4 regions of the Agrobacterium sp. H141 genome follow, and region 2 is predicted to be linked to each of the others. Evidence: predicted binding sites of a transcription regulator. Region 2 holds the regulator's gene; each other region holds the start of a gene.
What was found. Region 2 encodes PhoB, which activates phosphate uptake and scavenging genes when phosphate is short. Its sites were predicted from a motif close to TGTCATNNANCTGTCAT; they were not measured.
Positions count from the first base shown of each region.

Region 1: a site for PhoB is predicted at 2,522-2,538, ahead of ACWPM9_RS06530 (DUF1045 domain-containing protein). Genes of this name have one in related genera too.
Region 3: a site for PhoB is predicted at 4,311-4,327, ahead of phnC (phosphonate ABC transporter ATP-binding protein). Genes of this name have one in related genera too.
Region 4: a site for PhoB is predicted at 4,094-4,110, ahead of ACWPM9_RS07855 (BtaA family protein). Genes of this name have one in related genera too.

Region 1 is NZ_CM169893.1:1,427,243-1,435,143, reverse strand. It holds gene alc (allantoicase) at 1-208, opposite strand, end outside; gene uraD (2-oxo-4-hydroxy-4-carboxy-5-ureidoimidazoline decarboxylase) at 210-704, opposite strand; gene puuE (allantoinase PuuE) at 709-1,629, opposite strand; gene ACWPM9_RS06530 (DUF1045 domain-containing protein) at 1,746-2,453, opposite strand; gene ACWPM9_RS06525 (NAD(P)/FAD-dependent oxidoreductase) at 2,560-3,735, opposite strand; gene mnmC2 (tRNA (5-methylaminomethyl-2-thiouridine)(34)-methyltransferase MnmC2) at 3,734-4,459, shown strand; gene ACWPM9_RS06515 (response regulator) at 4,472-7,901, opposite strand, start outside.
Region 2 is NZ_CM169893.1:3,854,146-3,862,046, reverse strand. It holds gene ACWPM9_RS18155 (O-succinylhomoserine sulfhydrylase) at 1-201, shown strand, start outside; gene apaG (Co2+/Mg2+ efflux protein ApaG) at 349-741, shown strand; gene ACWPM9_RS18145 (Hsp33 family molecular chaperone) at 761-1,750, opposite strand; gene argF (ornithine carbamoyltransferase) at 1,880-2,797, opposite strand; gene ACWPM9_RS18135 (aspartate aminotransferase family protein) at 2,811-4,016, opposite strand; gene ACWPM9_RS18130 (GcrA family cell cycle regulator) at 4,447-5,001, shown strand; gene phoB (phosphate regulon transcriptional regulator PhoB) at 5,121-5,804, opposite strand; gene phoU (phosphate signaling complex protein PhoU) at 5,826-6,539, opposite strand; gene pstB (phosphate ABC transporter ATP-binding protein PstB) at 6,585-7,400, opposite strand; gene pstA (phosphate ABC transporter permease PstA) at 7,414-7,901, opposite strand, start outside.
Region 3 is NZ_CM169893.1:4,237,510-4,245,410, reverse strand. It holds gene ACWPM9_RS20070 (carbon-phosphorus lyase complex subunit) at 1-706, shown strand, start outside; gene fosX (FosX/FosE/FosI family fosfomycin resistance hydrolase) at 703-1,116, shown strand; gene ACWPM9_RS20060 (alpha-D-ribose 1-methylphosphonate 5-phosphate C-P-lyase PhnJ) at 1,259-2,173, shown strand; gene phnK (phosphonate C-P lyase system protein PhnK) at 2,170-2,946, shown strand; gene phnL (phosphonate C-P lyase system protein PhnL) at 2,963-3,670, shown strand; gene ACWPM9_RS20045 (DapH/DapD/GlmU-related protein) at 3,667-4,281, shown strand; gene phnC (phosphonate ABC transporter ATP-binding protein) at 4,402-5,259, shown strand; gene phnD (phosphonate ABC transporter substrate-binding protein) at 5,342-6,247, shown strand; gene phnE (phosphonate ABC transporter, permease protein PhnE) at 6,348-7,310, shown strand; gene phnE (phosphonate ABC transporter, permease protein PhnE) at 7,320-7,901, shown strand, end outside.
Region 4 is NZ_CM169893.1:1,721,489-1,729,389, forward strand. It holds gene ACWPM9_RS07840 (lytic murein transglycosylase) at 1-1,123, opposite strand, end outside; gene ACWPM9_RS07845 (glycoside hydrolase family 25 protein) at 1,228-2,010, opposite strand; gene ACWPM9_RS07850 (class I SAM-dependent methyltransferase) at 2,138-2,800, opposite strand; gene ACWPM9_RS07855 (BtaA family protein) at 2,800-4,047, opposite strand; gene ACWPM9_RS07860 (transglycosylase SLT domain-containing protein) at 4,180-5,070, opposite strand; gene ACWPM9_RS07865 (LysE family translocator) at 5,223-5,858, opposite strand; gene ACWPM9_RS07870 (pyrophosphate--fructose-6-phosphate 1-phosphotransferase) at 5,905-7,119, opposite strand; gene ACWPM9_RS07875 (TerB family tellurite resistance protein) at 7,569-7,901, shown strand, end outside.

The DNA of each region.
Region 1 (7,901 bases), 1.9 Mb from region 2:
TGCGCCGGCTTTCCCAGCCATCCATGTATTTGCCGTTGTCGTCATAGAGGTCCGGATCGAATTCCGCCGGACGATCTTCCAGCATGCGTGACAGCGGCGCAAAAAACTCGTCGCTGGACGCAATCCCGACGGCCCCCAGCCGCGCCGAGGCGAGATTAATGGCGCCGGCGGCAAAACCGGGCATGTCTACTGTGGAAATTTCGGGCATATCAGGTCTCCGGAAGAAGGGCTTCGAGGCGCAGTCGGGCGATTTTCTCAACCTGCCCGCAGGCGGTCGCAAACTCCACCTCGATGCTATTGTCAATGCGCGCTTCAAAAGCGGCTAGAATATCGGTTTTGTCGAGGCCTTTTACAGCAATAATAAAGGGAAAACCGAAGTCCCGCGTGTAGCGCTCGTTGAGTTGCGTAAAGCGGCTGAACTCGGCCTCTGTCAGCCGGTCGAGCCCGGCACCGGCCTGCTCGTTGCGGCTATCCTCGGTCAAGTCCCCCGAAACAGCCAGCTTTCCGGCAAGATCCGGATGCGCGCACAACACGCCCAATCGCGCGTCACGTGTCGCGCTTCGAAATTCCTCACAAAGCGCGGAATGCACTGCCGCAGCCGTCAGGGGCAGCGCGATCGTGCCGGCATCCCAGGCACGTTCAGCTATAAAGGGCGAATGCTCAAAAACCCCGCCATAGCTGGAAATGAACTCGTCTCTGGTCATAGGCTCACCATGCCGGCTTGTGGTGTTCATGCCAGTGGCGGGCGATATCGATCCGCTTGGGCACCCAGACCTTCTCGTGACTGGTGACATAATCGATGAAACGGGCAAGGGCTGCCGCCCGACCGGGACGACCGACGAGCCGGCAATGCAGTCCGACACTCATCATCTTCGGTGCGCCGTTCTTGCCCTCCTCATAGAGAACGTCGAACGCGTCCTTGAGATAGGTGAAGAACTGGTCACCGGAATTGAACCCTTGAGGCGTTGCAAACCGCATGTCGTTGGTTTCCAGAGTATAGGGAATGATGAGAAACGGCTTGCCGTCAGCGTCCGGTACCCAATACGGCAGATCATCGGCATAGCTGTCGGAGGAATAGACGAAGCCGCCCTCCTCCATCACCAGCTTCAGCGTGTTGTCGGACGGCTTGCCCTGATACATGCCGAGCGGATGGGATCCGGTCAGCTCCTTGTGCAGCCGTACGGCTTCAAGAATGTGCTTTTTCTCTTCCTCTTCGGAATAGTCCTTGTATTCCAGCCAGCGATAGCCGTGCGAGGCAATTTCCCAATCCGCCTCCTTCATTGCGGCCACCGCTTCCGGATTGCGCGCCATGGCAAGCGTTACACCATAAACGGTCACCGGCACCTGTCGCTCTGTAAACATGCGCCACAAGCGCCAGAAACCGGCGCGCGAGCCATATTCGTAGATCGATTCCATATTGAGATTGCGCTGGCCGGGCCAAGGCTGCGCGCCGACGATCTCCGACAACAGGCTTTCCGAGGCCCTGTCGCCATCCATGATGCTGCTCTCGCCACCCTCTTCGTAATTGACGACGAATTGAACGGCGATCCGCGCCGCGTCCGGCCATTTCGGATCGGGCGCATTGCGGCCATAGCCGACGAGATTGCGGGGATAGGTCTTGGTTGTCATACGGTCATCCTGGCTCGTGATGACGCAAACGGTAAGCAGGACAACTCCATATGTCGAGATACAAAACCGGAAACAGTGCGCTGCCATTTAGGCAATGCGGAACAGCTTGAGTGCAATCAGGCGATCTTGCGCGCCGATACTCGTCCCATCGGATGCAGGGAATGCACCATAAAAGGCGCACCCGGCTCGCGCTCGACAAACAGCGCCAGATTGGTAAAGGGCACGGGCCGGTGCAGCAGCGGCTCGAAGTAATCCCGGAGCGCCCGGTCGATCCGCGCCATATGCGTCGCCTGCACAGGGCCGGTCAACGGCATCTGGAAGCGGTATTCCTCCATCACATGAGGATTTCCCCAGCGATGCAGATTGGCAAATTGCGGTGCCGTCAGATGATCTGGATTGCGCCGCTCGATCTCAGCTTCCGTAAGAGGCGCGGCATAAGCGTGGAAATGCTGAACCACGGTCGCCGCAAGAGTCTCGATTTCGGCACAGGGCAACCTGAGACCCAAACCGAAGTGATTGCTGAACCGCATGACCTCGAGGCTTTCAATGACGAAGGGCTCGACCGTGCCGGCAAACCGCATGAGTTCACGCAGCAAGGCCGGCTCGCTCGTATCGGCATGCAAGGCAAAGGGCGCCTTCAGTTCAGCATGAAATCCATAGCGGCGCGGCAAGGCTGTCTGGAAGGCGATATCGTGGTGATAGACACCCAGACTGTCCGGATGCTCGACCTCTTCGCCCGAATAGACGCTGCGACCCAGCCAGCTTGCGCCAGCCAGTGTCAACGGATCGCCATAAGAAGGCGTGAAGAAGATGGCGTAGCGCATGGCATTCCTCGTCCGTTCGGGTCACATCGGCGTTAATCACCGATTGCTCATGCAGATAGGTGATTTGCATGACAATTTGACGAAGAATCAGAGGGATGGCTCGCGTTTAGCGCGAAGCCGATTCCAGATGCGCAGAAAAGAGGAAGGATGCAGGCAGATCGGTAGTGCGATCGCCGACCAGGGCCAGGACCGCATCTGCCAGCTGATGCGCCACCCCGAAGCTCACCTTGAAGCCGCCGGTAAACGCCAGAATATTGGAGTGAGCCGGATGCGGGCCGATCATGGGATCGCGCCCAATCGCCTTGGGACGCAAGCCGGCCCAGCGCGCGATCACAGGCGCATCGGTCAGAACCGGAGCAATCCTGCGGGCCTCGGCAATCAAGGTCTCCAGTTGCGCATCGGTATCGTCTGCGGAGGAAAAACTGTTTTCACTGGTACTGCCGATCGCAACAATCCCATCATCGTGCGGAACGACGTAGAGACCATCGCGAAAGATCAATGGCCGATCCTCCAACCCCTCAGCCTTCATCAGGGCCGCCTGCCCCTTGACCGGCATACCCAGGGGCTTTTTCGTCGGTTCGCCAAGCCCTTGCAGCAATGGGAAGGACTGATGCCCAGCCGCAATCAGGCAATGCCCGAACACAACTGTATCGCCATCGGAAAGGCTTGCACTGCTGGCATTCGGCTGGAGCGCAGCGACACTGGAATTCTCAACGATCCGCACATGCTTGGCCCGCCTGAGCAGCGTGATGAGAACGGCGAGCAATTGCCGTGGCGACACCCGGCCGGCAAGCGTATCGTGCACGATCCCATGTGCCGCCACATCGGCAGAGGGCCAGCCGCCGATCATCGGCCTATCAAAGACCTCCCAGCGAAAATCATGACCTGTTGCCAGCCAGTTCACCTTCGCCTCAAGCGCTTGCCGCTCCGCCGTTACACGATGATGCGCCGTGGGCAGCGGAATGATCCGCCCGCAACGCCGATAGCCTGACTTCAATCCGCTTTCGGCTTCCAGCCGATCGATTTCCTCTTCAAGCGCAATCAATGCGGTGAACTGGAATTGCTTTTTCGGGTTCCATCGCTCCGGCGCATGCGCCATCAGCGCACCCAGAACGCCACCGCTTGCACCCTGCCCCAGAACACCGGCATCCACGAGCAATGTGTTGATGCCCAGCCGCTCGGCCTTGAGTGCAGCCCAAAGTCCCATAATGCCGCCGCCGACAATCAAAAGATCGACGGAAGATTGACCGCCGGCTCCGGTCAGAATATCGGCTTCAGGCATGACAGTTACAAATCTCGATCCAGCGGATAAAAATGAGGACAATGCCCTCGTCTGGCACGAGGGCGATATGCCTTATTCAACCGCCTTTGGCGACCACTTTTATTGCCAGACCGATGGCAGGCTTGAATGTGGTCATGTCTTCATGGCCGGCAACGGCCTGCCGGAGCGCTGGCATTCGGCCGGCGATTTCCGCATCGGCGAGCTCGGTTTCGGCACCGGTCTGAACGCCTGCGAAACCTGGCGGCAATGGAAGCTGGAACGCAAGCCGGGCGGACACCTGCATTTCACATCCTTCGAACTCTATCCGATGAGCCGGGACGCGATTGACCGCGCCCTCGCGCATTGGCCGGAACTGGATGCCGAAAGACAGGCGCTGACCGCACTTTGGCCCGATACTCCGAAAGACGTGATCGATATAACGCTGGACGACGCCACACGCCTGACGGTGGTGTGCGGGAATGCCCTGCCCAATGTCCGATCGGCGCAGGCCCTGTTCGATGCCTGGTATCTCGATGGTTTTGCCCCCTCGCGTAACCCCGATATGTGGTCACCTGAACTGATGCAGGCCGTCCACGACCGCACCGCGGAAAACGGCAGTTTCGCCACCTATGCCGCCGCCGGTTTTGTCCGTCGCAACCTGATCGCAGCCGGCTTCAATCTCGAGCGCCGCAAGGGCTTTGCCGGCAAAAGGGAAATGCTGTGCGGGGTAAGATCGGCGGGCTGACCGTCACAGCGATCAGCCCTGAGCGCCTTTGGACGATGCGCGCGCGTCGGCGAAATCCTTCAGCCAGACGGCAATCTTCTGTTCCAGCAGTTCGGGACTGATCGGTTTGGAGAGATAATCGTCCATTCCCGCCGCCAGACACATGTCGCGATCGCTGTCGAGCGCATGCGCGGTTACAGCGACGATCGGCACATGCTGCCTGGCACCCTTCAGGTTTTCCTTGGCGCGAATGGTACGGGTTGCCTCGTGTCCGTTCATCACAGGCATGGAGACATCCATGAGGATCATGCGCGGATTGTCGCGCTCCCAAGCAGCGACTGCTTCCTCACCGTTCTGCACAATCTTGAAGCTCAATGGGGTCGCCTGAAGGATCTGCGTGAAGACGATCTGGTTCACCTCGTTATCTTCTGCCACCAGCACATCGAGATCACTGCCCCCCTGCGGGACAGTGTTTTCAGGTTTTGCCGGCTCCGGCGTCGGCTTGGCTGCCACGGGAAGGTTCGGGGCGTTCCCGGCAGATGGAGCAGCGTTCAAACCGCGTTTCAGCCGTGCCGCCCGCGTCACATCGATAATGGCCTTGCGCAGCATGCTGGCCCGCGCCGGCTTCATCAGGTGCGCCTGAATATTGAGTTCATCCAGAATATCGTCGTCACCAACCATGTCCATGGAGGTCAAGAAGATGATGGCAATCTCGTCGAAGCGGTGATCGGCACGAATGCGCCGCGCGAGCTCAACGCCATTCATCTCCGGCATATGATAGTCGATCACCAGGGCATCGACATGCAGGCCGAGCCGCACGGCTTCGTCGAGAAGGGTGAGAGCCTGCCGACCGCCATCAACGGCCACGCCGTCGAACCCCCAGCTGGCCAATTGTTCAGACAGGATCTGCCGGTTGATCGGATTGTCGTCGATCGCGACGACACGGGCATCCTTGACCAGCAACGGTACGCCCTCTTGCGGCTTGCTGTCGGTCGAGATGGCGAGCGGAATATGGATCGAGAAGGTTGATCCGGCTCCCACCGTGCTCTCGACCTCCATATGTCCACCAAACAGGTCGACGAGACCGGCGGTGATTGCCAAACCCAGCCCGGTTCCCTCATGGCGGCGCGTGGAGGATGTATCTACCTGTGAGAATTTCTCGAAGATCGACTGCCGCATGACCTCCGGGATACCAATTCCGGTGTCTTCGATACGCACGGACAGCATCATCTGCTCATTCGACTGCGGCTCTCCGGATACCTCGATCAGGACATGCCCCGTCTCGGTGAACTTGATGGCATTGCCAAGCAGATTGGTGATGATCTGACGGAACCGCCCGGCGTCGCCCTGCAAAAGGTGACGCATGGCTGGATCAGCGCGAACGATCAGTTCGAGATCCTTCTCGGAGGCCGATGCCGACAGCAGCGTGGCAACATCCTCGATTGCTTCGACGGGGTCAAATGTCGCCTTGCGCAGTTTCAACTGGCCGGCGTCGATCTTGGAGAAATCCAGAATGTCATTGATGATCGTCAGAAGCGCATTGCCCGATTTGACGATGATGTCGACAAAGGTCTTCTGTCGCGTTTCAAGCTGCGATTTAGACAAAAGCTCGGCCATGCCCAGCACACCATTCATCGGTGTGCGGATTTCATGGCTCATATTCGCCAGAAACTCGGATTTCACCCGGTCCGCCATCTCGGCCCGTGCCAGAAGTGCCTTGAGCTCGAGTTCGCGATCCTTCACTTCTGTCATGTCGGTGAAGACCAACATCCAGTGTCCGCGACCGCTGACGATTGCTTCCACTTGCACCCAGGTCGTTCCGTCAGCCAGAAATGTCAGCGAGAAGTTTTCGTTGGCGCGAATGCTCTCATGCCATTCCCTCAGAAGCGGCAAGGCTTCCGCTCCGAAATCGCCGCGCCGCGCGCAAAAAGCAAAGCAATGACGCCAGGCATTTCCCTTATCCAGAAGGGAGGCCGGGGCATTGAGCATGCGTGACAGCGCGATGCTGTTTTCGATGATCACGCCGTCCTGGATGATCGCAAGTCCCTGAGACATCACTTGTGTGGCGTCCTGCCACAAATAACCCAGACGTTCGAGCTCGGCGCGCGCCTTGTCGATTTCGATTTCTCTCTCGCGCAGGTCGGTCATATTGGCATAGACAAGCAGGATCTTGTTGTCCGGCATGCGCTTGGATGTAATCGACACGAGCTTTCCGTCGACGCCGGACAACTCGCGCTGAAGCGTGCCTTCGAGCTGGCTCAACTCTTTCGCACGATCCTCGAAATTCTTGTCAAATGTCTCGTCTTGGGCCCAGGTCCAGCCCCGGTGGTAATTCGCCTCGGAAAGGTCGCGGAAACTCACGCCTTCCAGCGGACGGTCCACCGACAGATCCCAGATCTCGTAAACCTTCTCATTGGCGAACTCGATGTTGAGGTCCTCTGTCAGGATCATCACGCCAACCGGCATGGTCCGCATGATGCCTTCCAGATAGTCGTTCAACCGTTCTGCCTCAGACCGGGCTTGGATCAATTCCTTCTTCTGGGCAACCAGCGCGCTCACATCGGAGATCGAACCGACGATATAATGTTGCCCGCTGGGCAGGGTAATCCGGTTGATCCGCGTGATCGCTGACATTTTGCGCTTGTCGACAGTCTCAAAGTCATGTTCGCGCTGGACACTCTTTCCTGTCGTCAGGATCTCGTTGTTCTCGTCCTCGAAACGCTTTGCTTTGTCGGTAAAAAGATCGCTTTCGCGCGTCCCGTAAAGTGTGTCGCGGGTCTTGCCCAACAACGTCTCATAGGCGGCATTGACGAAGACAAGGCGGTGATCATCGTCCCGGACGAACATCGGCACCGGCATCTGCTCTATCGCCGCGCGAAACAACGCGGATTCTCGCTCATGCGCACGCAAGTCCGAGACATCGATATAGCTGAGGAGATATTGCCCGGTTTCCAGAGGCTTCCCACGCACGGAAAGCGACGTCCCATCCGGACGTTCGAATTGCCAGGAAGCGGTAAGCTTGTTTTTAAGCTTGTCCTTGCGATCAGCAAAGATCTCAGCAGGGCTGGGGCCTTCGGGATCGTAAATGCCACGCTTATGGCTCCCCACGATCATATCCAGATATGAACGCCCCGTCAGCTTGGACGCATCAGGCACTGCCCACATCCGGGTGAAGGCCTCATTGGCATATTCGATGCGGAATTCATGATCGAGGAGTAGGATGCCGACAGGCATGGCGCGCAACAGGCTTTCGACTTGCGCCCGCAATATCTCAACCTCGTGCTGAGCTTCACTCAACTGCGTTTCGCGCGCTTTCAGTTCTGACATATTGGTGAAAGAACCGAGCAGATAAGGCTTGCCATCGTCACCGATAATGCGACGTCGGCTGGTAAGCACATGAACGGGCGACGTTGGCGTGCCGAATATTTCTTCGTTTTCAAATGCCGTGCCATCGTCAAGAACG
Region 2 (7,901 bases):
GTGGTGACCATCTCCAACAATCTTGGCGATGCCAAGAGCCTGATCACCCATCCGGCAACCACCACGCACAAGAACCTCAGTGACGAAGCGCGTGCGGAGCTGGGCATAACCGATGGCACCGTCCGGTTGTCCTGCGGTATCGAGGATGGCGACGATCTGCTCGAGGACTTCGCCCGGGCATTGGATGTCGTGAAGGCCTGACCTCTGTCACGCTACCGATAATTGTCGCGTGGATGCCCAGAAATAATCTGTAACAAAGGCTGTGGAGCGTGCATGCGCCACAGCCTTTTATTGACGTTAACGTCAGGCTGTAGAATATGGTTAACGAACTGATTGGAGGTTTGGCGAATGTATCGAGCCCTGACGAGGGACATAGAGGTGAGTGTCGAGCCGTATTATCTGGAGGAGCAATCCGATCCGGGTGACGACCGCTATGTCTGGGGCTATCGTGTCGTCATATCAAACCATTCCGACAAGCCGGTGAGACTGATCAACCGTTACTGGAATATCACCGATCAAAACGGGCAGGTGGACGAGGTTCGCGGCCCGGGGGTCGTCGGTGAACAGCCCCAGCTCGATCCTGGAGCATCCTACGAATACCAGTCGGGATGCCCGCTGGATACGCCATCAGGCATGATGTTCGGTCATTATCAGATGCAGACAGAGGACGGCGAACGTTTCAATGTCGCCATCCCCGCATTTTCGCTCGATAGCCCGGGTCTGGCCCGCGTCCTGAACTAACCGACGTGGCTGTCGAAGCTCAGGCGTTTTCCAGCTCATCGGGCTCGTAGCGATAGGTGGTCGAGCAGAACTCGCAGGTCACCGCAATCCTGCCCTCTTCCTGGCTTGCCTCGATATCTTCGGGTGTAAAGCCCTGGAGTACGCCCTTGATTTTCTCGCGTGAACAGCTGCAACGGTCGTGAACTTCCTGCGGCGGGAAAACCCTCACGCCACGCTCGTGGAACAGACGGAATAGCAGTCTCTCGACGCCGATCAGCGGATCGGTCAACTCGTCGGCATCGACGGTCTCGACCAGCATGCGTGCTTCCGACCATGCATCATCATCAGCAAGATCCAGATCGCGGTCATCGCCGTCTCCACCGTGAAGGTCGGGCTGGCGCATCCGCTCCGGTGCATCGGGTAAAAATTGCACGATGACGCCTCCCGCACGCCAGGCATGGCGAGGGTTTCCGTCCTCGTCCCGGTCATATAGCTCAGCGGCGCCCAGTCGCACACGCGTCGGGATCTGTTCCGACTGGCGGAAATAGACGCCGGCAATGTCTTCCAGCGTTGATCCGTCGAGCGGGACGATGCCCTGGTAAGGGGTCATGTAGTTGCCCTGGTCGATGGTAAAGGCAAGAACGCCGGCACCGAGCAGCTGTTCAGGTGAGCCTTCGCCTTTGGCAACAGCCGCAGCCACGGCGTCGGCATCGAAGCGCGCATAGGCACGAACATTTTCGGGCGTGGAGAAATCCGCAACCAGAAGATCGACTGGACCGTCGCTCTTGGTCTGCACCGTGAACTTGCCCTGAAATTTGAGCGACGTGCCGATGAGAACGGTCAGAACCATCATTTCCGCGAGCAGCCGTGCGACTGCCGGCGGATAATCATGCCGGTCGAGAATGGTGTTTAACAGTGGGCCGAGTTGAACCGCGCGCCCGCGCACGTCGAGCCCTTCGATTTGAAACGGAACAACCCGGTCATCGCCGGCGAAACCGAATTCGCCGAGCTCTGTGGATGTGTCAGACATTGTGGCAGCTCCTTCGCGCAAGCGCGCTTGAGATGGCGGGGCCTTCGCCCCCAGTTACCGCACAAATGGTCAGAATACTGCAAAAGGTCAAGTATCGAGGGGAGGCGGGGCCTCCCCTTTTTCAGGATATCAGAATGCGCCGAGGCACCAGGCAAGGATGGACTTCTGTGCATGCAGGCGATTTTCCGCCTCGTCAAAGACGACCGACTGCGGTCCGTCAATCACGTCGTCTGTCACCTCTTCGCCGCGGTGGGCGGGCAGGCAATGCATGAACAGCGCATCCTTTTGCGCACGCGCCATCAAGGCCTTGTTGACCTGATACGGCTGGAACACGTTGTGGCCACGCGCCTTGTGTTCCAGGTTCATCGAAACCCAGGTATCGGTGATCACGGCATCAACATCCGCAACAGCCCTCTCTGCATCATGGGTCAGCATGATCTCGCCACCATTGTCGCGCGCCCAGTTGAGGATCTTGTCATCGGGTTCTGAGCCCATCGGCACGGCCATGTTCATGCGGTAGCCAAACCGGGCAGAGCCTTCCACGAGCGAATGCAGCACATTATTGCCGTCACCGGTCCATGCGAGCGTTTTGCCAGAGATTGGCCCGCGATGCTCCTCGAAGGTCATGATGTCGGCCATGATCTGGCAAGGATGGGTCATATCCGTCAGGGCGTTGATCACCGGCACTGTGGCATGCTCGGCCATTTCCAGCAGGCGCGAATGGTCGGTGGTGCGGATCATGATGGCGTCGACATAACGCGACAGCACCTTGGCTGTATCGCCAATGGTTTCGGCGCGACCGAGCTGCATTTCGGTGCCGGACAGGAACAGTGTCTCCCCACCGAGTTGGCGCATGCCCACATCGAAGGACACGCGGGTGCGGGTGGACGGTTTCTCGAAAATCATCGCCAGCATCTTGCCGGCTAGAGGCTTGTCGTCCGTGCCGGCCTTGGTCGCGCTTTTGCGCGCCATGGCGTCGTCAAGGATGGAGCGCAGTTCGCTGGCCGAAACGGCCGAGAGATCGAGAAAATGCTTTGGAGATGCCATTCTATCTTACCTGTCAGCCGTGAAGGCTTGTCTTGTGATCCTGTGTGTGGAGTGTTTCGGCAGCCTGTTCCAGGCGAGCCAATCCTTCGCGTGCTTCTTCGGCCGTCGTCGTCAACGGTGGCAGCAGCCGGATGACGTTTTCGCCGGCTGGAACGCCGAGCAGATGCGCCGAGCGCATCGCATGCAAAAGATCAGCGGAAGGCACGCGTGCCTTGACGCCCAGCATCAAGCCTTCGCCGCGCACTTCCTCGATCACATCGGGGAAGCGATCCTTCAGCGCGGCAAGTCCCTGGCGGAACACGAGGGCAACGTCCCGGACATGCTGAAGAAAATCATCTTCCAGAATAACGTCCAGGACAGCGTTGCCGACCGCCATGCCCATTGGATTGCCGCCATAAGTGGATCCGTGTGTGCCGGCCGTCATTCCGGAAGCGGCCTCTTCGGTTGCAAGGCACGCGCCGAGCGGGAACCCGCCGCCAATACCCTTGGCAACCGCCATGATGTCTGGCGTGATGCCCGCCCATTCATGGGCAAACAGCTTGCCGGTACGGCCAACACCGCACTGCACTTCATCAAGCATCAGCAAAAGGCCGTGCTCATCGCAAAGTGCGCGCAATTCCCGCAGGAAGGCGTTGGACGCGAGGCGAATACCGCCTTCGCCCTGCAACGGTTCAAGCAGGATGCCAGCCGTCTCCTCGGTGATCGCAGCCTTCACAGCTTCGATGTCGCCGAACGCAACCTGATCGAAGCCGGGAGCCTTGGGGCCGAAGCCTTCCAGATACTTTTCCTGACCACCAGCCGCAATCGTCGCGATCGTCCGGCCGTGAAACGCGCCCTCAAAGGTAATGATGTGGAAGCGTTCTGGGTTGCCCTTGGCAAAATGGTAACGACGCGCGGTCTTGATCGCGCATTCCAGAGCTTCTGCGCCGGAATTGGTAAAGAACACGCGGTCGGCAAATGTTGCAGCCGTCAGACGCTCGGCAAGCTTTTCCTGGCCCGGAATGTCGTAGAGATTGGAAAGGTGCCAAACCTTGTCCGCCTGCTCTTTTAAGGCGCTCACCAGATGAGGATGCGCATGGCCGAGTGAGTTCACCGCGACGCCGGCGGCAAAGTCGAGATAGCGCTCGCCGTCTTCGGTGATCAGCCAGACACCCTCGCCGCGTTCGAAGCGCAACGGAGCGCGATTATAGGTCTGATAGAGCGGGGAGGCCTCGGCCATTGCGCTTGACTCCTTCGACAGGCACGGAAGATACGGGTTTCGCTGATTGGCGGGTGTTACGAAGTCTAAAAATCAAAAATGCCGCCTTGCGGCGGCTCGCGCACTATCTTCATTTCGGACCCCCATGTCAATAAATCACCGCAATTGCGGGACTTTTTAGCACGGTGCCGTCGCAGCCACGCTTTAGTAGGCGATAGTGGTATTTTAGCCTGTGGACAGCAAGTTGGGGAAAACTATGAAATCGATTCGCGATGATTCCGGCGACTCTTGTCACGGAGTCAGGCTCACACTAGGTTAATGATCAATTACTAGACTGCATGCGGCGGAACTAGTCACCGACAATATCGAGGCATATTTTTTGTTTCGGAGTCTTCCGAGGCAGCGGTGAAGGATTCGGCCTCGGAATGCGCTACAGGCGGAGATATTTGGCATGAATTGGACTGATGAGCGCGTTGAAAGGCTGACGAAGTTGTGGGCCGAAGGTCTCAGCGCAAGCCAGATCGCGGCACAACTAGGCGGCGTCAGTCGAAACGCTGTCATTGGCAAGGTACACCGACTTTGTTTGCCCGGTCGCGCCAAGGCTGGCGGCTCCTCGTCTGCCTCTCGCGCGCCAAAGCGTCCGGCGCCAACGACAGCGCGGCCGCAAAGCTTTCAGCCACGTGTAGCCACGCGCTCGGCCGCCCGTCCTGCCGGCACAACCGTGTCACAGGATGAAATCGATGCTGGTGGCGAAGAGGAGCGTGCAGTCGTTCCGGTGCCATCCAATGTCGTGGTGCCGATTTCGCGTCGTCTTGCCCTCACGGAACTCACCGATCGCACCTGCAAATGGCCGATTGGCGATCCGATGACTGATGAGTTTCATTTCTGCGGCTGCGAGGCATCGGATAACGCACCTTACTGCACCTACCACTCGAAACTGGCTTATCAGCCAGTCAATGACCGCAGGCGCTCATCCGCGCAAAAGCAATCGCTTCCCAGCCGATAAAGATCATGAGATGAGGCCCCGCAAGGGGCCTTTTTTATGTAGTAAGTAAAAAGCCCACCGCCTGGCTGGGCAATGGGCTGAAACAGCGGTAGCAACCGCCAGCATGGGTCGGTAACCTGTCAGGCCTCCATGGAATATCCAGCGCCGCGCACGGTGCGGATCACGTCCTGCATGTTGGAAAAATTAAGCGCCTTGCGTAGCCGGCCGACATGCACGTCCACGGTACGCTCGTCCACATAGATGTCATGCCCCCACACACCGTCCAGAAGCTGTGAACGCGAATAGACACGCCCGGGCGATGCCATCAGGAATTCCAGCAGACGAAACTCGGTCGGTCCAAGTCGAACTTCACGGCTCTTGCGGTGAACACGATGCGTTTCGCGGTCGAGTTCGATGTCGCCGCAACGCAGAACGCTGGACAGCACTTCTGGCCGCGCCCTACGCAGCATGGCTTTTACCCGTGCCATCAGTTCCGGTGTGGAGAAGGGCTTGACCACGTAGTCGTCTGCACCTGTCGCCAATCCGCGTATGCGTTCGCTTTCCTCGCCGCGTGCCGTCAACATGATGATCGGCAGCCGTTCTGTTTCCGGGCGAACCCGAAGGCGGCGGCAAAGTTCGATCCCCGACACGCCGGGCAACATCCAGTCAAGGATCAGGAGATCAGGAACCCGTTCCTGCATGCGTATTTCGGCCTCGTCGCCCCGAAGGATCGTCTCGACTTCATAGCCCTCAGATTCCAGATTGTAACGCAGGAGGACGCTCAGCGCCTCCTCGTCTTCAACCACAGCTATTTTCGGCGCCATCTAGTGTCTCACTTCAAGTGCTTATTCCGCGACCGCACTGACATCGGTCGTCGTATCGTCCTTGGGACGGTCACCTTCCGGCTGCGTACCGGTGGTCATGTAATAGATGGTCTCTGCGATATTGGTCGCGTGGTCACCCACTCGCTCGATATTCTTGGCGCAGAACAGCAGATGCGTGCAGGTCGTGATATTGCGCGGATCTTCCATCATGTAGGTCAAAAGCTCGCGAAACAGCGAGGTGTAGATGGCGTCGATCTCTTCGTCGCGGTCACGGATGATCTTGGCCTTTTCCGCAGAACGGGTGGTGTAGACATCCAGAACATCGGTCAGCTGTTCGAGTGCGAGTTCGGAGAGATGTTCCAGTCCGCGCGCCAGCTTGCGGGGAACGCCGGTGCCCTGAACGGCCATCACGCGCTTTGCATTGTTCTTGCCCATGTCACCAACGCGTTCCAGATCGCTGGCGATTCGCAGCGCACCGATGATTTCGCGCAGGTCGGCTGCGACCGGCTGGCGACGAGCTATGGTGATGATGGCCTTGTCACCGATTTCGCGCTCGGCATTGTCCATCACCACGTCGTCAGAAATCACCTTCTGGGCAAGGGCGGCGTCGGAATTGACCAATGCGCGGACCGAGTCACCGACCATCTGTTCGGCAAGGCCCCCCATCTCGGAGATGCGCCGGATCAGATATTTAAGGTCTTCATCGAAAGCGGATAGAATATGGGTCGATGGCATTTGAGGTATCCTCGAAATTGGCTTCAGCGCGGATGAAACGGGATATCAGCCGAAGCGGCCCATGATGTAATCCTGCGTGCGCTGATCATCCGGATTGGTGAACATCTTGTCTGTGTCGTTTTCTTCAACGAGTACGCCAAGATGGAACATGGCGGTGCGCTGCGAGACACGCGCGGCCTGCTGCATCGAGTGCGTCACGATCACGATCGTGTAATTGGCGCGCAGCTCGTGGATGAGTTCTTCAACCTTGGCCGTCGCAATCGGATCGAGCGCCGAACAGGGTTCATCCATCAGAATGACTTCCGGGCTGACCGCTACTGCGCGCGCGATGCACAGGCGCTGTTGCTGACCACCGGAAAGGCCGGTGCCTGGCTCCTGAAGGCGATCCTTCACTTCGTTCCAGAGGCCGGCCTTCTGCAGGCTTGTCTCGACGATCTGGTCCAGGTCGGCCTTGCCCTTGGCGAGCCCGTGGATGCGCGGACCATAAGAGATGTTTTCATAGATCGACTTCGGAAAGGGGTTCGGCTTCTGGAACACCATGCCCACACGGGCGCGCAGTTCCACCACGTCGATCGAAGGATCGTAGATATCCAGCTCGTCGAGTGTGATCTTGCCGGACACGCGGCAATTTTCGATCGTGTCATTCATGCGGTTCAAGCAGCGCAGAAAGGTCGACTTTCCGCAGCCGGACGGGCCGATCAGGGCAGTCACCGTATTTTCGCGAACATTCAGGTTCACGTCGAAAAGCGCACGTTTCTCGCCGTAGTAAACCGACACATCCTTGCCGATCATCTTGTAGGTTTTATCGTTCATTTTCTGATCGACCGCCTTTTCCAAAGCTGTTTCCGACATCATGTTCATTGTTCTATTCCTTCTACCAGCGACGTTCAAAGCGCCGCCGTAGCAGAATGGCACCGACATTCATGACAAGCAGGAACAGGAGCAGAATGATGATAGCTCCGGACGTCCGCTCGACAAAGGCGCGTTCAGCTTCGTTGGCCCACATGTAGATCTGTACGGGGAGCGCTGTTGCAGGCTCCATGGGAGAGGTTGGATAATCTGCCACGAACGCCACCATGCCGATCAGCAGAAGCGGAGCGGTTTCACCGAGTGCCTGGGCAAGGCCGATGATCGTGCCGGTCAAGATGCCGGGCGCGGCAAGTGGCAGCACATGGTGGAAAACCATCTGCATTTTCGAGGCCCCAAGCCCCAGTGCTGCGGCACGGATCGATGGTGGGACAGCCTTCAGCGCGGCGCGTGTCGCGATGATGATGGTCGGCAGTGTCATCAGGGTCAGCACCAGGCCGCCGACCAGCGAGGCCGAGCGTGGCAGGCCCATGAAATTGATGAAGACCGCAAGAC
Region 3 (7,901 bases), 380 kb from region 2:
CGAAGAGGTGCCAGCCGGCGCAATGCGGCCGACAGACGCGGAACCCGTCATGCGGGTTTCCGAGATCCTCGCGCAGGAAGGCTTGATCGAGGCGGATGGAACGATGCCGGAAGAGCATGTGCCGGGTGATATCACCCGCGAACCGCTGGAATTCCCCATGGCGCGGGACATCAGGCTCCAGGCACTCGCGCGCGGCGATGAAGGCTTTCTGCTGTCGCTCGCCTATTCCACCCAGCGGGGTTACGGCCGCTCACACCCCTTCGTGGGTGAAGTTCGCATAGGAGAGGTTGAGGTGGAACTGGACGTTGCAGAGCTCGGCTTTTCCGTGTCGCTTGGTCGTATCCGTGTCACCGAATGCCAGATGGTCAATCAGTTCAAGGGGTCCTCCAAGGCACCGCCTCAGTTTACCCGCGGATATGGTCTGGTCTTTGGCCAGAGCGAGCGCAAGGCCATGGCCATGTCGCTGGTCGATCGCGCCTTGAGAGCAGGGGAGTTTGGCGAAGATATCGTGGCGCCCGCGCAGGACGAGGAATTCGTGATTTCCCACTCCGACAATGTGCAGGCCACAGGCTTCGTCGAGCATCTGAAACTGCCACATTACGTGGATTTCCAGGCTGAACTCGATCTCGTGCGCCGCATGCGCCGCGAACACGATGCGCGCCAAAGACCGGCGGATGACGGGGAACGGGCAGAGGCCGCGGAATGATCGAGGGTCTGTCGCATATTACCCTGATCGTTCGGGATCTCGACAGCATGGGCCAGATCCCGGAACAGGTTCTGGGCGCAAAGGAAGTCTACCGCAGCGGGGAGAAGCAGTTCTCGCTCTCACCGGAGCGTTTCTATCTGGTGGGAGAAATCTGGGTCGCCGTGATGGTCGGCGAGGTTTTGGCGGAGCGCACGTATAATCACATAGCGTCCAAGGTGCCGGATGATGCGCTTGACGGCTATTTGGCCCGCATCGAAGCGCTTGGCCTGGACGTCAAGCCATCGCGTTCACGCGTAGAGGGTGAAGGCCGGTCGATTTATTTCTACGACCACGACAATCACCTGTTCGAACTCCATAGCGGCACGCTCGATGAGCGGCTGGCGCGCTATGCGCGGGAGGTCGCAGCGTGACGGGATTTGTATTTTTACTTCCGGCTGAAGGCATACCAGCCGGCGCTTCCGATCGTGCTGACAATCATGACACCCATGACGAGGGTAAGAATGGTTGCGATATGCATGGCGTAAATCTCCTTTTGCATTGGGATAACGTGCAATGAGCCAAGAAGTTTCCGCCCCCGACCATGCCCATGACGGGCTTGCCGAATATAATTTCGCCTATCTGGACGAACAGACCAAACGAATGATCCGTCGCGCGATCCTCAAAGCGATCGCCATTCCCGGATATCAGGTCCCTTTTGCCAGCCGCGAAATGCCCATGCCATACGGCTGGGGAACTGGCGGTGTCCAGGTAACCGCGTCCATTCTCGGGCCGGATGATCGCCTGAAAGTCATCGATCAGGGCGCCGACGATACCACCAATGCAGTCTCGATCCGTGCGTTCTTTCAGAAGGTTGCCAATGTCGCGGTCACCACCCGCACACGGGAGGCAACGATCATCCAGACGCGTCACCGCATTCCCGAAGAACGGTTAAGCGAAGGCCAGGTGCTGGTCTATCAGGTTCCAATACCCGAGCCACTGCGCTTTCTGGAGCCGCGCGAGACGGAGACACGCAAGATGCACGCGCTTGAGGAATATGGCCTGATGCATGTGAAACTCTATGAGGACATCGCCCGTAACGGTCATATCGCCACGACCTATGCCTATCCGGTCAAGGTCAACGAGCGATATGTCATGGACCCGTCGCCCACACCGAAATTTGATAATCCTAAAATGCACCAGTCCGAGGCACTTCAGCTGTTTGGTGCTGGCCGTGAAAAGCGTATTTATGCGGTGCCGCCCTACACCGAAGTCGTTAGCCTCGACTTTGAGGATCACCCGTTCACGATCCAGAAATTCGATAAACCCTGCGCGCTTTGCGCCGCGGAAAATGTCTATCTCGATGAGGTCATTCTCGACGATAAGGGCGCGCGAATGTTTGTCTGCTCCGACACTGATTACTGCGAGGAACGCCAAGCAGAGGGACATGTCGGCCACATGCTGGCACCGAGCAAGGAGGCTGCGCAATGAGCGATTTGCCGCTTCTCAAGGTGCGCAATGTTTCCAAGTTCTACGGAAGCCGCATCGGCTGCAACAATGTGTCATTCGATCTCTGGCCGGGAGAAGTTCTGGCCGTGGTCGGTGAGTCGGGTTCGGGTAAGACGACGCTGCTGAACAGTCTTTCGACCCGTCTGATGCCGACGACCGGCTCCATCGAATATCATATGCGCGATGGCTCCTACCGTGAACTCTACCACATGAGCGAGGCCGAGCGCCGCTCCCTCATGCGCACCGATTGGGGCTTCGTGCACCAGAATCCGGCGGACGGACTGCGCATGACGGTATCGGCCGGCGCCAATGTCGGCGAAAGGCTGATGGCGGTTGGTCAGCGCCATTACGGCAATATTCGCGAGACGGCCAGCGAGTGGCTCGAGCGTGTCGAGATCAATACCGACCGCATCGACGACCAGCCTCGTTCCTTTTCGGGTGGCATGCGTCAGCGCCTGCAGATCGCCCGCAATCTGGTAACCGGACCGCGGCTGGTCTTCATGGATGAACCGACGGGTGGTCTCGACGTCTCTGTTCAGGCGCGTCTGCTCGATCTGGTTCGCAACCTGGTCAACGATCTCGGTCTGTCCGCCATTGTCGTCACCCACGATCTCGCTGTCGCCAGGCTTCTGTCGCATCGCATGATGGTGATGAAGGACGGCAACGTGATCGAGGAAGGCCTGACCGATCGTGTTCTGGACGACCCTCGCGCGCCTTACACCCAACTGCTCGTCTCCTCCATTTTACAAGTCTGAGAACAGGAAAACTGCCATGGCTACGCCTCTCGTCGTATCGGAAGTGTGCAAAAGCTTCACCATGCATCTGCGCGACGGCATCCGTCTGCCGGTCGTCTCGAATGTGTCTTTCTCTGTTGCTGCTGGCGAATGTGTCGTTCTGGGTGGCCCATCCGGTATCGGCAAGAGCTCGATCCTGAAAATGTTGTTCGGCAATTATGCTGTAGACGGCGGCCAGATCCTCGTCTCGCGCGATGACAGCATCATCGATATAGCCACTGCCGATCCGCGCACGATTCTGGAAGTGCGTCGCCAGTCGATGGGCTATGTCAGTCAGTTCCTGCGCACGGTCCCGCGTGTTTCTGCCGTCGATATCGTCGCCGAACCGCTTTTCGCCCGCTCTGTTCCAATGGACGAAGCGCGTGCGCGTGCCTGCGACCTGCTGTCGGTCCTCAACTTGCCGCAAGCACTGTGGCAACTTCCGCCAGCGACATTCTCCGGTGGCGAGCAGCAGCGCGTCAATATCGCCCGTGGCTTCATCACCGATCACAAGATCCTCCTGCTTGACGAACCAACGGCGTCACTCGACGCGCAAAACCGAGCTGTTGTCGTCGATATGATTCGTCGCAAGAAGCGGGAGGGCGTGGCCATGCTCGGCATCTTCCATGATGAAGAAGTGCGCGAAGCCGTTGCCGATCGCATTATCGACGTCTCCGCTTTCTCGCCGCGAAAGGCCGCCGCATGAGCCGCAAACTTGGGGTCGAGCCGCTCATCCATCCGACCGCTTCCGTCAACAATTCCAAACTTGGCCGTTATACGGAAGTCGCGGATCGTTGCCGGATCGATGAAGTGGTCATCGGGGACTATTCCTATGTCATGCAGGACGGCGGCATCTGGTGCGCCGAGATTGGCAAATTTGCCAATATCGCGGCATCCGTGCGCATTAACGCCACCAATCACCCGACATGGCGTGCCACACTTCATCACTTCACTTATCGCGCCGCCGACTATTTCGAGGGCGCCGATATGGACACGGATTTCTTTGGCTGGCGTCGCGAAAACAGGGTGGCGATCGGTCACGACGTTTGGATCGGCCATGGTGCGACTATTCTCCCTGGCGTCACGGTTGGCAATGGTGCCGTCATCGGGGCAGGTGCTGTCGTCTCCAAGGACGTCGCGCCATACACTATCGTGGGCGGTGTGCCAGCCAAACTCATTCGCGAGCGCTTTTCCCGCAAATTGGGTCAAGCGATGAACGCGCTTTCCTGGTGGGACTGGGAGCATGACCAGTTGCATGCGGCCCTGGACGATTTTCGTCATCTCTCCGCTGAAGAATTCGTCGCCAAATATTCCTGAAGATCGTTTAACCTCAATTGCTTAGCCGTTGTCATGGAACTGTCATCCCTCTGACATTCACGCTTCATCAATCATCGTTAAAGCCTTGGGTGACTTGTGGACGTCATCGAAAGAGCGATTATGCGATTTAAGCTTGATAATCTTACCCGGCAGTTCGGACGCAATACGGCAGTGGAATCCGTTTGTGTGGACATTCCGTCGGGCCAGATGGTCGGGGTTATCGGGCGTTCCGGTGCGGGCAAATCGACGCTTTTGCGGATGATCAATCGATTGATCGATCCAAGCTCAGGTTCGATATATTTCGGTGATACCGAGGTTTCGTCCCTGCGTGGTGCGGCCTTGCGCGACTGGCAGCGCGATTGCGCGATGATCTTCCAGCAGTTCAATCTGGTGCCGCGCCTCGATGTGTTGACCAATGTCCTGCTGGGCCGCCTCAATCATCGCCCGACTGCGCTCAGCATTCTCAACATGTTCAGCCGCGACGAGCGCCTGATGGCAATTGCTGCGCTCGAGCGACTTGGTATCGAGCAGACGGCTTTGCAACAGGCGGGCACACTTTCGGGCGGTCAGCAGCAGCGCGTGGCAATCGCTCGCGCCTTGATGCAGGCACCCAAGATGGTGCTCGCCGACGAGCCGATTGCCTCGCTGGATCCGCTCAATGCGAAGATCGTCATGGACGCACTGCGTGATATCAACCAGCGCGAAGGCATTACCGTCATTACCAACCTGCATACGCTCGATACCGCGCGCAACTACTGTGAGCGCATTATCGGCATGGCCCAGGGCCGCGTTGTCTTCGACGGTACGCCTGATGAGCTGACGATAGAGGCCGTGCGTGAGATCTATGGCTCTGACAGCACCGGTGCCGAAATCGACGAGCGCATGACTTCGACCAGTATCAATGCGCCAGCCGTGCAGATCCCTGCCGGCGATTCCCCATCAGTTGTGCGCAAGCCCCTCGTTGCCGCAGGGGTTTGACGCACGCGCAGATCGTACACCCGCGTCAAGGGTAGCCAAACACGCCAAAATCCGGCGCGACCGGAAAAACAGGAGAGAACCCATGTTGAAGAAGACCCTTCATGCCGCTGTCGCGCTTGTCGCGCTTGCCAGTGGTGCAGCCGCTGAAGACCTCAAGGAATTCCGTATCGGCATCCTTGGTGGCGAAAACGAAGCCGACCGCCTGCGCAACTTCCAGTGCATGGTCGACACACTTCCCGCCGTTCTCGGCGTTGAAAAAGTGTCGCTGTTCCCGGCCGCCGACTATGACGGCGTGATCCAGGGCCTTCTCGGCGGCACACTCGATTACGCCGAACTCGGCGCATCCGGTTACGCCAAGATCTATCTGGCCGATGCCAAGGCTGTTGAGCCTATCCTTACAACCGTCCAGACCGACGGCTCCATGGGCTATCACTCGGTCATGGTCGCTCGCAAGGATTCGGGCATCACCAAGCTGGAAGACATGAAGGGCAAGAAGCTCGGCTTCGCAGATCCCGACTCTACCTCGGGCTACCTCGTTCCGACCGTAACACTTCCGGAAGCCGTGGGCGCTCCTGTCAAGGAATTCTTCGGCGAAACCGGCTTTGGTGGCGGTCACGAGAACCTCGTTCTCGAAGTCCTCAAGGGAACATTTGACGCCGGCACAACCTGGGCCTCGGGTGTTGGCGATTTCAAGGACGGCTACACATCGGGTAACCTTCGCAAGATGGTCGACAAGGGGATCCTCAACATGGACGACCTCGTTCAGCTCTGGGAATCCCCATTGATCCCAAATGGCCCGATCGTCGTTCGCAGCACCATGAATGACGACATGAAGTCCAAGTTCAAGGCATTCATGGTGGATCTGCCGAAGTCTGACCCGGAATGCTTCGCAGCCATCCAGGGTGGCGACTATACCGGTTATGCCGAAGTCAACGTCGATTTCTACAAGCCGATCATCGACGCACGCAAGGCAACCATCGGCGGTTGATAGCCGGCTAATTCAAGGGAACGCCGAATGCGCTCGCGCATTCGGCGGCTCTATTTCTTTAGCCCTGCATTCATTCGCGGCTTAAAGCGGACCACCATAGATGAGCTCAACCACACTAAAGCCTGTTCTCAGTGAACGAGGTGCTGTCGTCGAACGCCACTGGCAAGAACTGGCCCGCGGCCGCCGGCTCTACACCGTGCTGTCTTTGCTGTTTCTGGCCTTTGCGCTGGGTGGCTCGCTTTGGTTTGCCAATGAGACGAATTCGGGCAAATTCCTCGACAGGCTTCCACATTTCTTTGATTTCATTGGCGATCTGTTGCCGCGTGATCCACTGGAAATCTGGCGGGCCTTGTTCGATCTTCCGTCGCCTTACTATGACGGCAGTCTGCAATATAATTATCCTGAGGGCCGGTACTACATCACCCAGAGTCTTTATATCCCTGAATATTTTTACAAGATGACCGAGACGCTGAATATCGCGCTCCTCTCGACCATCATTGGATCTATCTTCGGATTCCTGCTGTCATTCCTGGCCGCCAAGAACCTGACGCCAAATGCCTGGATTCGTGGTCCGGTGCGGCGGTTCATGGAAATCCTGCGCGCCTTTCCGGAAATCGTGCTGGCCGGCTTCTTTCTGGCCATCCTCTCTCTCGGACCCATCCCTGCCATCATCGCTGTCACGATCCACACCATTGGAGCGCTTGGAAAGCTGTTTTTCGAGGTCGTCGAGAACGCGGACATGAAGCCGGATGAGGGGTTGAAGGCTGTTGGTGCCACCTGGGTCGAACGGGTCTGGTTCGGAATGGTGCCGCAGGTCATGCCGAATTTTGTCAGCTATTTCCTGCTGCGGCTCGAGATCAACGTCCGCGCTTCGACGATCATTGGCGCCGTTGGCGGCGGCGGTATCGGCGAACAGCTTCGCCTGTCCATCAGTCGCGGCCACGAAGCAAAGACGCTCGCGATCGTATTGCTGCTGTTTGTCACCATCATTGCCGTGGACAACCTGTCCGCCATGCTCCGCCGAAAGCTTGTCGGCGAGCAGGCGTTCCAGGCCGTGGCCTAGGACGTCGCCATGAACACGCTCAGCGCCTCCGATATGGAAGCCATCGCCTCCCGTCACCCGCATCTGCTCACCACATCGTTGTGGCAACGGTTTCGCTTTGCCATCATTGGCGGCGCAACGGTGCTTTACATCATCTTCTGCTGGTGGTTCTTCTCCATCGGCGCTGTTCTCGGCTCTGCCAACTGGGGCATTGCCGGCACATACCTTGCCGATTGGATCTCCTATGAAGAGCGGCCTGACATCTCCATTCACAAGGATGGTACGATGCAGATCGAGTTCTCACGCTACGATCCAATTGGCCCCAATCCAAATCCCGACTGGATCACCGCCAGACGCGAAACCCTCACGCGCACTATCGAGATCCCGGCAAGTGCCGCTCCTCAGACCAAGTCGACGTCATCCTTCAGCTTCGTTGCTCCCAGCAATGCCGGCGATCAGTCCGCGGAAAGCACCAAGGCGAGTACCGAGACCCGCACGGAAGAAGTCGTAACCCACGCGGTCGTGGATATGAACGCGACCGACAGGATTGAACTTGCCCCGCCGACAATCACTGTGGCTCGGGGAGATGAGCGTCTCGAAGTCTCGATTGGC
Region 4 (7,901 bases), 2.1 Mb from region 2:
GTTCCTTTTGTACCGCAAAGCGCGTGCCGGAACCCCAGATTCCGTCGATCTTGCCGACATCATAGCCCATGGACTGTAGCTTGGTCTGGAGCGCCTTCATCTGATCGTTGCTGAGGCCCGGATCAGGATTGCCCTTCAGATAGGGTTCTGCGCCGGACAGGCGCGTGGCGAAATAGGCTGCCGACGTGGTGTAGATGAAGGACTGGTTCCATTCGAGATAGATGTTGAAGTTCGGATATGCCATGAAGGCAGGACCGTGGCGACCCTGTGGCAACAGCAGTTCACCTTCAAGATTGCCGAACTGGGTGTTTCCGTCGCGCGGCTTGACGCCCAGGGCAAACCAGTCGGCGGCCTTCATGCCGCTGTCGAAGCCTGTCTTCTCCCACGGCAGGTTCTCGGGCACCGTTACTTCCTGGAACCAGGGCTGGCCCGCCTGATAGCCGAGATGCTGAATGAACTTGGCGGCGGTCATGATGGCGTCGGGAGAGCTTGATTTCAGGCTCACATGGCCATCGCCATCGCCATCCACGCCAAACGCCACGATGTCCTTCGGCAGCATCTGTACCTGACCGATTTCGCCGGCCCAGGCGCCGGTATTGGTGGCTGGATCGACATCCCCATGCTCAACCATGGTGATCAGGGCCATCAATTGCGGACGGAACAGTTCGGGGCGGCGGCAGTCATGGGCGAGCGTTACAAGCGCGTTGCGGGTATTGAAATCGCCCTGGACCGCCCCAAAATCGGTCTCCATGGCCCAGAAGGCGGTGATGACACCGGGCGCGACACCGTATTCGCGCTCTGCACGGTCAAAGACGCTCGCATATTCCTTCATCTTCTGGCGGCCGATATTCAGTCGTGCCTGGCTGACCGTGCGCTGGGAAAATTCGAGGAAGGTCTGCTTGAAGACACCCTGAGCGCGGTCGCGCGACAGGACCTTCTGGTCGATCTTAGCACCGGCAAGCGCCTTGTCGGCTGCGGCCGGAGAGGCACCGTTGGCGACAGCCTCGGCCTTTACGCCGGCCAGGAACGAGCCGAGATCACCGCCACATTGTTGGGCTGCAGCGGGTCCGGCCACGCAGGTGGTGACTGCAAGAGCGAGGGCGAGGCGAGAACGTGCGCGCATCGTTTGATCCTTCCGTGGGTCATATTGTCTATCGTTTTCGGTAGTCTACCGGAGGCTGCGCATATTCCAAAGGAACAAGGCGGAAGCATGGTGAGGCCAAGGCGTCAGCCTTTGGTGACGGCCTCAACCCAGTTTTTCCAGTTGCGCTCGTTGCCGGCGAAGACGTTGATATCGGTATCGCCGCGGATGCCGGGGATGACGCCGGTGGAGGTGTACTGCCAGAAGGCCCATCGACGATCGGGATAGATTTCTTCCGGGTGCTGGGCGACGGCGCGAACCCAGAAGTGATAGTCCTTGAAATAACCGTCAAGGTTGTCGCGGTGGAAATCGACAGAGGTGTAGATGATCGGCCGAAGACCGTAATAGGCCTCGATACGGTCCATGAAGCGCTTCATCTCTGCGCGCACGGTAAAGGCGCTCGGGCGGTATTTGCAGGTCTTCGACGTGTGGTTCCACTCCACGTCAAGCACCGGCGGCAACTGCATGGCGTCCTTCGGCACATTCTGGATGAACCAGTCTGCCTGTTCGTCTGCCGTCGAGCAGAAATAGTAGAAGTGATAGGGGGCATGGGCCACGCGCGCGGCACGGGCCTGCCGCCAATACTCGTCGAAGCGCGGATCGACCATGTCCTTGCCTTCGGTCGCCTTGATGAAGGCGAAGGCGACGCCCGAGCGACGCACGGTCGTCCAGTCGATTTCGCCGTTCCACTTCGAAACGTCGATGCCGTGAACCTGATGACGATAAGGGGTCTTCTTGCCGAAATCCTGCGGATCCTTGTCGCCGAAGCGGGTCTTGATCGACGCGGTTTCCATGAGGTCGTAGCTTGCCGAGGTGCAGCCGCCAAGAAGCAGTGCAAAAGAGAGTACCGCCGGTAAGAGCCAACGCATGGGAGATCCGTTATCCGTGTTTGATCAAGACCCCTGATGCGGCGCACTTACGCAATACTCAGGAGCGCGTATCGCCATCTGAGGCCATCATGGTAAAAATTCAGTTAGGATCAACTCAAATATGTAATCAGGTTCGAATAATCGCATGCCAGGCATAGCCGCGGCCGATGCTTTCGAACTCCAGGGTGGCATTGCGTGCATGCGCCTGGGCTGCCAATTCGTCCCGTAGATCCGGCCGTGGCGTGACATGAAAGCGGTTGAGCCATGCCTTGAGCACAGTGTGGAAACCGCGGGGAAGGCCTTCCTGCTGGCCGAAGTCGACAATGTGGAGCGAGCCGCCGGGAGACAGGGCCGACAGGGCAGCACCGATGGCCTTTTTCCAGTCGGGTATCATCGACAGGGCGTAGGAGATCAAAATTCGCTCGAAATCGTCTTCGCCAAATTCCGACGGTGCGAAGCCTGTGGCATCTGCGACCTTGAAGATTGGCGACTGCCGCTTGTTGCGAAAGCTTGCCTTTGCCGAGGTGAGCATTTCCGCGGAAATGTCCAGGCCATAGAGCCTGGCTTCGGGATAGGCCTTGTGGGCCATCAGCAGATTGCGCCCCGTGCCGCAGGCGACTTCCAGCAATCGGCCGTCGCCTGGAACATCGAGACGCCTGATCGCGCGGTCGCGCCCGAACAGGTAATATTTGCGGGTCAGATCGTAGATGTGGCGCTGATAGCGGTACATTTGGTCCATGCGCTCGGCATGGCCGGATGTCTCAATTGCCGCGCCGTTGTCCGCCGGCATCAGGATGCTTTCTCGTAGATATGAAAGCCACCATAGATCGCGGATCGATCCTTGGCATTCAGCGCCCTGGACATACCTTCGAGATAGGTCCACTGCGCGGCTATGGCATTTGGCAGGCGGCCTTCGATAATGCTTTTTTCGGCAGCCGTGCGGAAGATCACGCGGGCAGCGGGTGCCGACGTTCTGCTGATCTCGCTCCAAAGTTGACCGATCTGTCCATCATTCATCCAGTCCTGCGCATCCAGCAGCACGTAGCGATCAACCGAGGCGGATGGTTTTTCGGCCAGCAGTTCGGTGAAGCTTGCATGATGCACGCTGACACGGCCGGCATTGCGGCGGATCGACTGATAGTGTTCGCGCTGCAGATAAGTCGGCAACAGGCCCTCATCGGCATAGGGATAGCGGCGCACGAAGGCTTGCCAGGCAAAATAATTGTCCTTCAACGGAAAATGACAGGCGAGCTTTTCCAGGCGGTGCTTGAGCACCGGCGCAATGGTGCCGTTATCGGCAAGGCTCGCGAGTTCGTCATATTGGCGCGGCGGAATGCCAAGGCCAAACAGCGAACTCTTGCGCTCCGTCATCCAGCGGATCATCGGTTTGTCGAACAGCGGTGCGACACGGTCCTCGAAGAACTGACGTTGTTCGCGCAAGGTGCGGGTCCTGGCGAATTCTTCCAGCCGAACACCATGCAGCCGGGCGATCAGGTGGCCGACCGCGATGAAGCGACCAAGCAGCCCCGTGCGATAGAAATTGCCGTTGAAGACGCTGATGCGGCGACGTCCGGTCAGGCTTCTTTTGTTCCAATAGGCACGCGTATCCGCATCGAGATTGGGCGCAATATAGCGGTCGAAACTGCGGCTGTTGGAGCGGATACGTTCACGGCCGAAATGAGCGACCAGCGTCTTATAGTCCGGAAGGTGCTGGAAGGCGGCAAGCTTCAACCTGTTGAGCGCGATATGGTTGGGATTGAGGTCGACGACATCGATCTTGGCGGGGCTGCGCGAGAGGTAGGCCAGCATGTTGCAGCCGCCGGAGCCGATGGTGACGACGCGATGGCCGGCTGCCAGTTCCATGGCCTCCATGTCGACATCGGGATCCTCCCAGATCTGTGGATAGACGAGACCGGAAAACAGCAGCCCGAAAAGGCGTTCAGACAGCCCATCCCTGCTAAGCGCCTTATGCTGGAGAAGTGCGGTCTTGAGTTTGCGGTTCCCGCGGAAACCGGCCTCCGGTGCAAGCTCGGTCATCTGATGCAGCCATCCGTTTCGGTTCCTAGCCGTTTAAACGCGACGTGCTACAGTTTCATGACGCGGGTTGTGGGAAACGCCTTGAAAACCGGTCGAATGCTTCAGTTTGAACGCGATGCAGTGGATGCCAAATTAACGGAATACGTGCAGCATGCCGCGGCGCTTGGCGTCGTAGTAGTAGCCGCGGGCATAGAGTCTGACGGCATTGTCCGAGCTCTTGTCGGCGACAAGCCAGGCACCGCGCAGATATTTGATGGCGTATTTGAGATTGTTTTCCGCATCGAACAGACCATTGGCGGGGCCCCGATAGCCCATCGATTTGGCCGTCGCATATTTGATCTGCATCAGGCCGTAATGGCCATTGTTGAAGGCTGCCGGATTGTACCGGCTTTCGCGGTGAACGACACGGTGCACCAGCGCTTCCGGAATGTCATAGACCGCTGCATATTTGCGGATCAGGCTGTTGATGACGGTTGGACCCGTGGTCGCCGGGGCGGCCTGTAAGTCCGGTGCAGTCGCAGGCGGTGTGACGTCGAACTGGCTGTCGAGCGCCGCACCGGCATTGGCAGCCGATGGCGCGGCATAGGCAAGGGCGTCGCCGGGCTTTGGCGTTGGCACGATGGTCTGGACGGACGTGACTTCCTGCGGCAACTCGGTGTCAGTTGACGCATCGGCAAGTGTGGTCAATGTATCGGGATTGTCCGAGGCGGGCATTGCCGGTGTCTGCAACGCGTCGTTCTGCTTGGCGTCCATGACGGCGACGGCATCGCCCACTGTCGGAGCGTCGGCCGGGTTCTGCAACGCGGCTTCACGCGATGTCGGCACGGGGGCATGCGAATTCGAGCCGGGAACGAGGGGGCCCGGTTCTGCCGGTTGCTGCATGGCAAGCGACGTGCCGGCTGACGGGTTGGATTTAAGCTCTTGGCGAGCCGCACTTTCCAGTCCGCTGGTACAGCCCGCAAGGCCTATCAGCGTTGTCGCTGATGCCAAAATTCCGATGCTGCGAAAATTGCGCGCAATCATGCCTGATCCCATGTTCCCCAATCGCATGCACCCTCACAAACGAGTCAGTGCAAGCTCCATAATTCGGGTTTCCACGAACTCGCGGCCAAATTGCGGCACCGAGGTGGCAGTCATGCCCGATCAACAGCTTTGCTATGCGTGTGTGACTGCAATCACGCAGCGATCTTGCGATACCCTGCCGTTACTGCGCCGGCTGCAATCAGCAACGTGCCGCCGGTGCGGTTAACAGCGCGCTGCACGGTGTGCTTGCGGATAAAGACGCGGGCCTTGTCGGCAATCAGCGCATAGACGAGTGCATTGATGGCAGCGAGCGTGACGAAGGTCGCCTCAAGCACGATCATTTGCGGCAGAAACGGCTGCGTGGCATCGATGAATTGCGGAACGAAGGCTACGAAGAAAACGATGCTTTTCGGGTTGAGTGCCGTCACCGTAAAGGCATGCAACACGATGCGCAGCGGGCTTTGTTCGCGTAGATTATCGTTGTCGGCAAGCGGGCCATCGCCAACCGGCGCCCGCCACAGGCGGATGCCGAGATAGACGAGATAAGCACCGCCGATCCACCGCAGGACCGTATAGGCCTCCGCAGAGGTGGCCAAAATTGCGCCGAGACCGAGGATCGAGGCTGTCATGGCGACGAAATCGCCCAAAGACACACCGGTCACCGTCGCCAATGCCGTTTTTCGACCATGGCCGAGCGCATAGGATACCACGAGCAGAATCGTGGGTCCGGGTATCGCCAGAAGCACCGCAGATGCGGCGGCGAATGCCAACCAATGTTCAAACGACATGATTCAATCCTCCTGATTGAGACCAAGCCACCGAAACGGGATGCCGTCAATTGGCTGGTTTAAATTTCTGCCCCATGTGATCCATAACGGTCTTGAACCATGGCGTTTCCAAGTCAAAGGCTTTGCCGCCCTTGATACGCGGAAATTCGATGGTGCGCAGTTGGCCGTTTCGATCCTCATCATGACCGGTTACGCCTGACACGCCGTTGAGGCCGCTTTCGACTGCCAGATCGACCATTCCCTGGATCAGGCGCAGATCATCATAATTGGCTGGTGCGGAACGTGCGTAGTAGCCGGACTTTTGGACAATCGAACGTTCAGCCTTCAAAAGCTTGGCGAAGTGCTGCTGGAACCACTGGCCGACATTGATGGTGTCGATCTTCACATGCCCAAATGCGTCGCGCTTGATTTCGGCACCGGCTGCTTCGCGGTCGGCAACGATTTCATGGAGGCAGGCACCCTCGGAGACGAACAGCGTGACAAAGCCGGTTCTGTCCATGATTTCCAGAAGGCGCGCGCCTTCGGCTTCCATGTCGAAATGGGTTTCAGGCAGATAGAGCCCATCGATATTCTTGAGCTCCGTGTTCATCATGAAGCCTTCGATATATTCGTTGTTCTTGGTGCGCTCGATATAGGCGCGCGCGGTGGCCGCCGTCAGCCAGCCGCAGTGGCGGCCCATCACTTCGTGGATAACGAGTGTGCGTGGGGCGGCACTTTGTTCATTGGACACGTGGTCGAAGAAGCGGGCGCCGACTTCGGCTGCCGTCCAGGCACCCAGCGACTGCTTGATCGGAACAACATCGTTGTCGACCGTCTTGGGCAGGCCGACGACCGTCAGGTCATAGCCATTGGCGCCAAGATAGGCGGCCAGGTCGGCAGCCGTTGTGTTGGTGTCGTCGCCGCCAATGGTGTGGAGGATCGTGACGCCTTCATCGGCAAGCCGTTCAGCGGCCACTCTCAGAGGATTTTCGCCTTCCTTGATCAGGCCATTCTTCACGCAGTCGGCGGCATTTGTCAGCTTGACGCGGCTATTGCCGATCGGCGAACCGCCATAGCGGTGCAGCAGATGGGCTTTTTCTCGCATGTCGCGGGTGATATCGATCTTGTAGTCCATCAGCAGACCGCGATAGCCGGATTTATAGGCCACAATGTCGATGTCGGGGGCGATGTCGGTATAGCGCTCGATCAGTCCGCCAACAGCAGACGAGAGGCACGGGGCGAGGCCACCAGCGGTGAGCATTGCAACTTTTTGTTTGGGCACACGATCCTCCTGAGGCTTACGCACACTGAATGTCCATCTGTGAACGGACCATGGATGCGACAGGTGACGGGAGCGTGTAAAGTGAATTTACGAAGAAATTCGGGCATTTCGCCGCTATCGACAGGCGATTGCAAAACTCGCGCGAATATAATCGTTTCAAAGGCTGGGTGCTCGCGTATAGGTGGTGGCGCTTATGCGCATTGATCCAGCTGCAAACGGTAAAATGGGAAAATGCCGGGCTGACTGCGATATCGGGGACGGACGATCTGTCGCGCAGCAGAGGCTTTGATCCGACGTCGATGGAGATGATCGATTTCGCGCCGCTTTCCCGGATTTCACCCTGTCCATTAGGAATGCATCAACTTTATGCAAGGGAAGGTGAATAAAGTTTAATGTCGGAGGGGCTGCTCTCGCTTGCTTTTTCGGCGATTATTTGGTCAAGCTTCGATATGATATTTGATTTCTTTTGCGAACAAGCATCTTCGATCTGGGAGCGACTGCTGGGTGCGGTCGCCGACGCTGCTGGCAATGTGCTTGGCGGTCTGGTCGAAGCTGTTCGCACCGCATTCGAGGGTGACCCCGAGACGCGCCGCCGTGTTTCCTTCTCTGTCGCGATCATTGCGCTGTCGGCCAAGATGGCCAAAGCCGACGGTGTGGTGACGACCGCCGAGGTCGATGCCTTCCGCAGCATTTTCGATTTTCCACCGGAAGAAGCCAAGAATGTTGCGCGCCTCTATAATCTGGCGCGGCAGGATGTGGCTGGTTACGAGTCCTATGCTGAA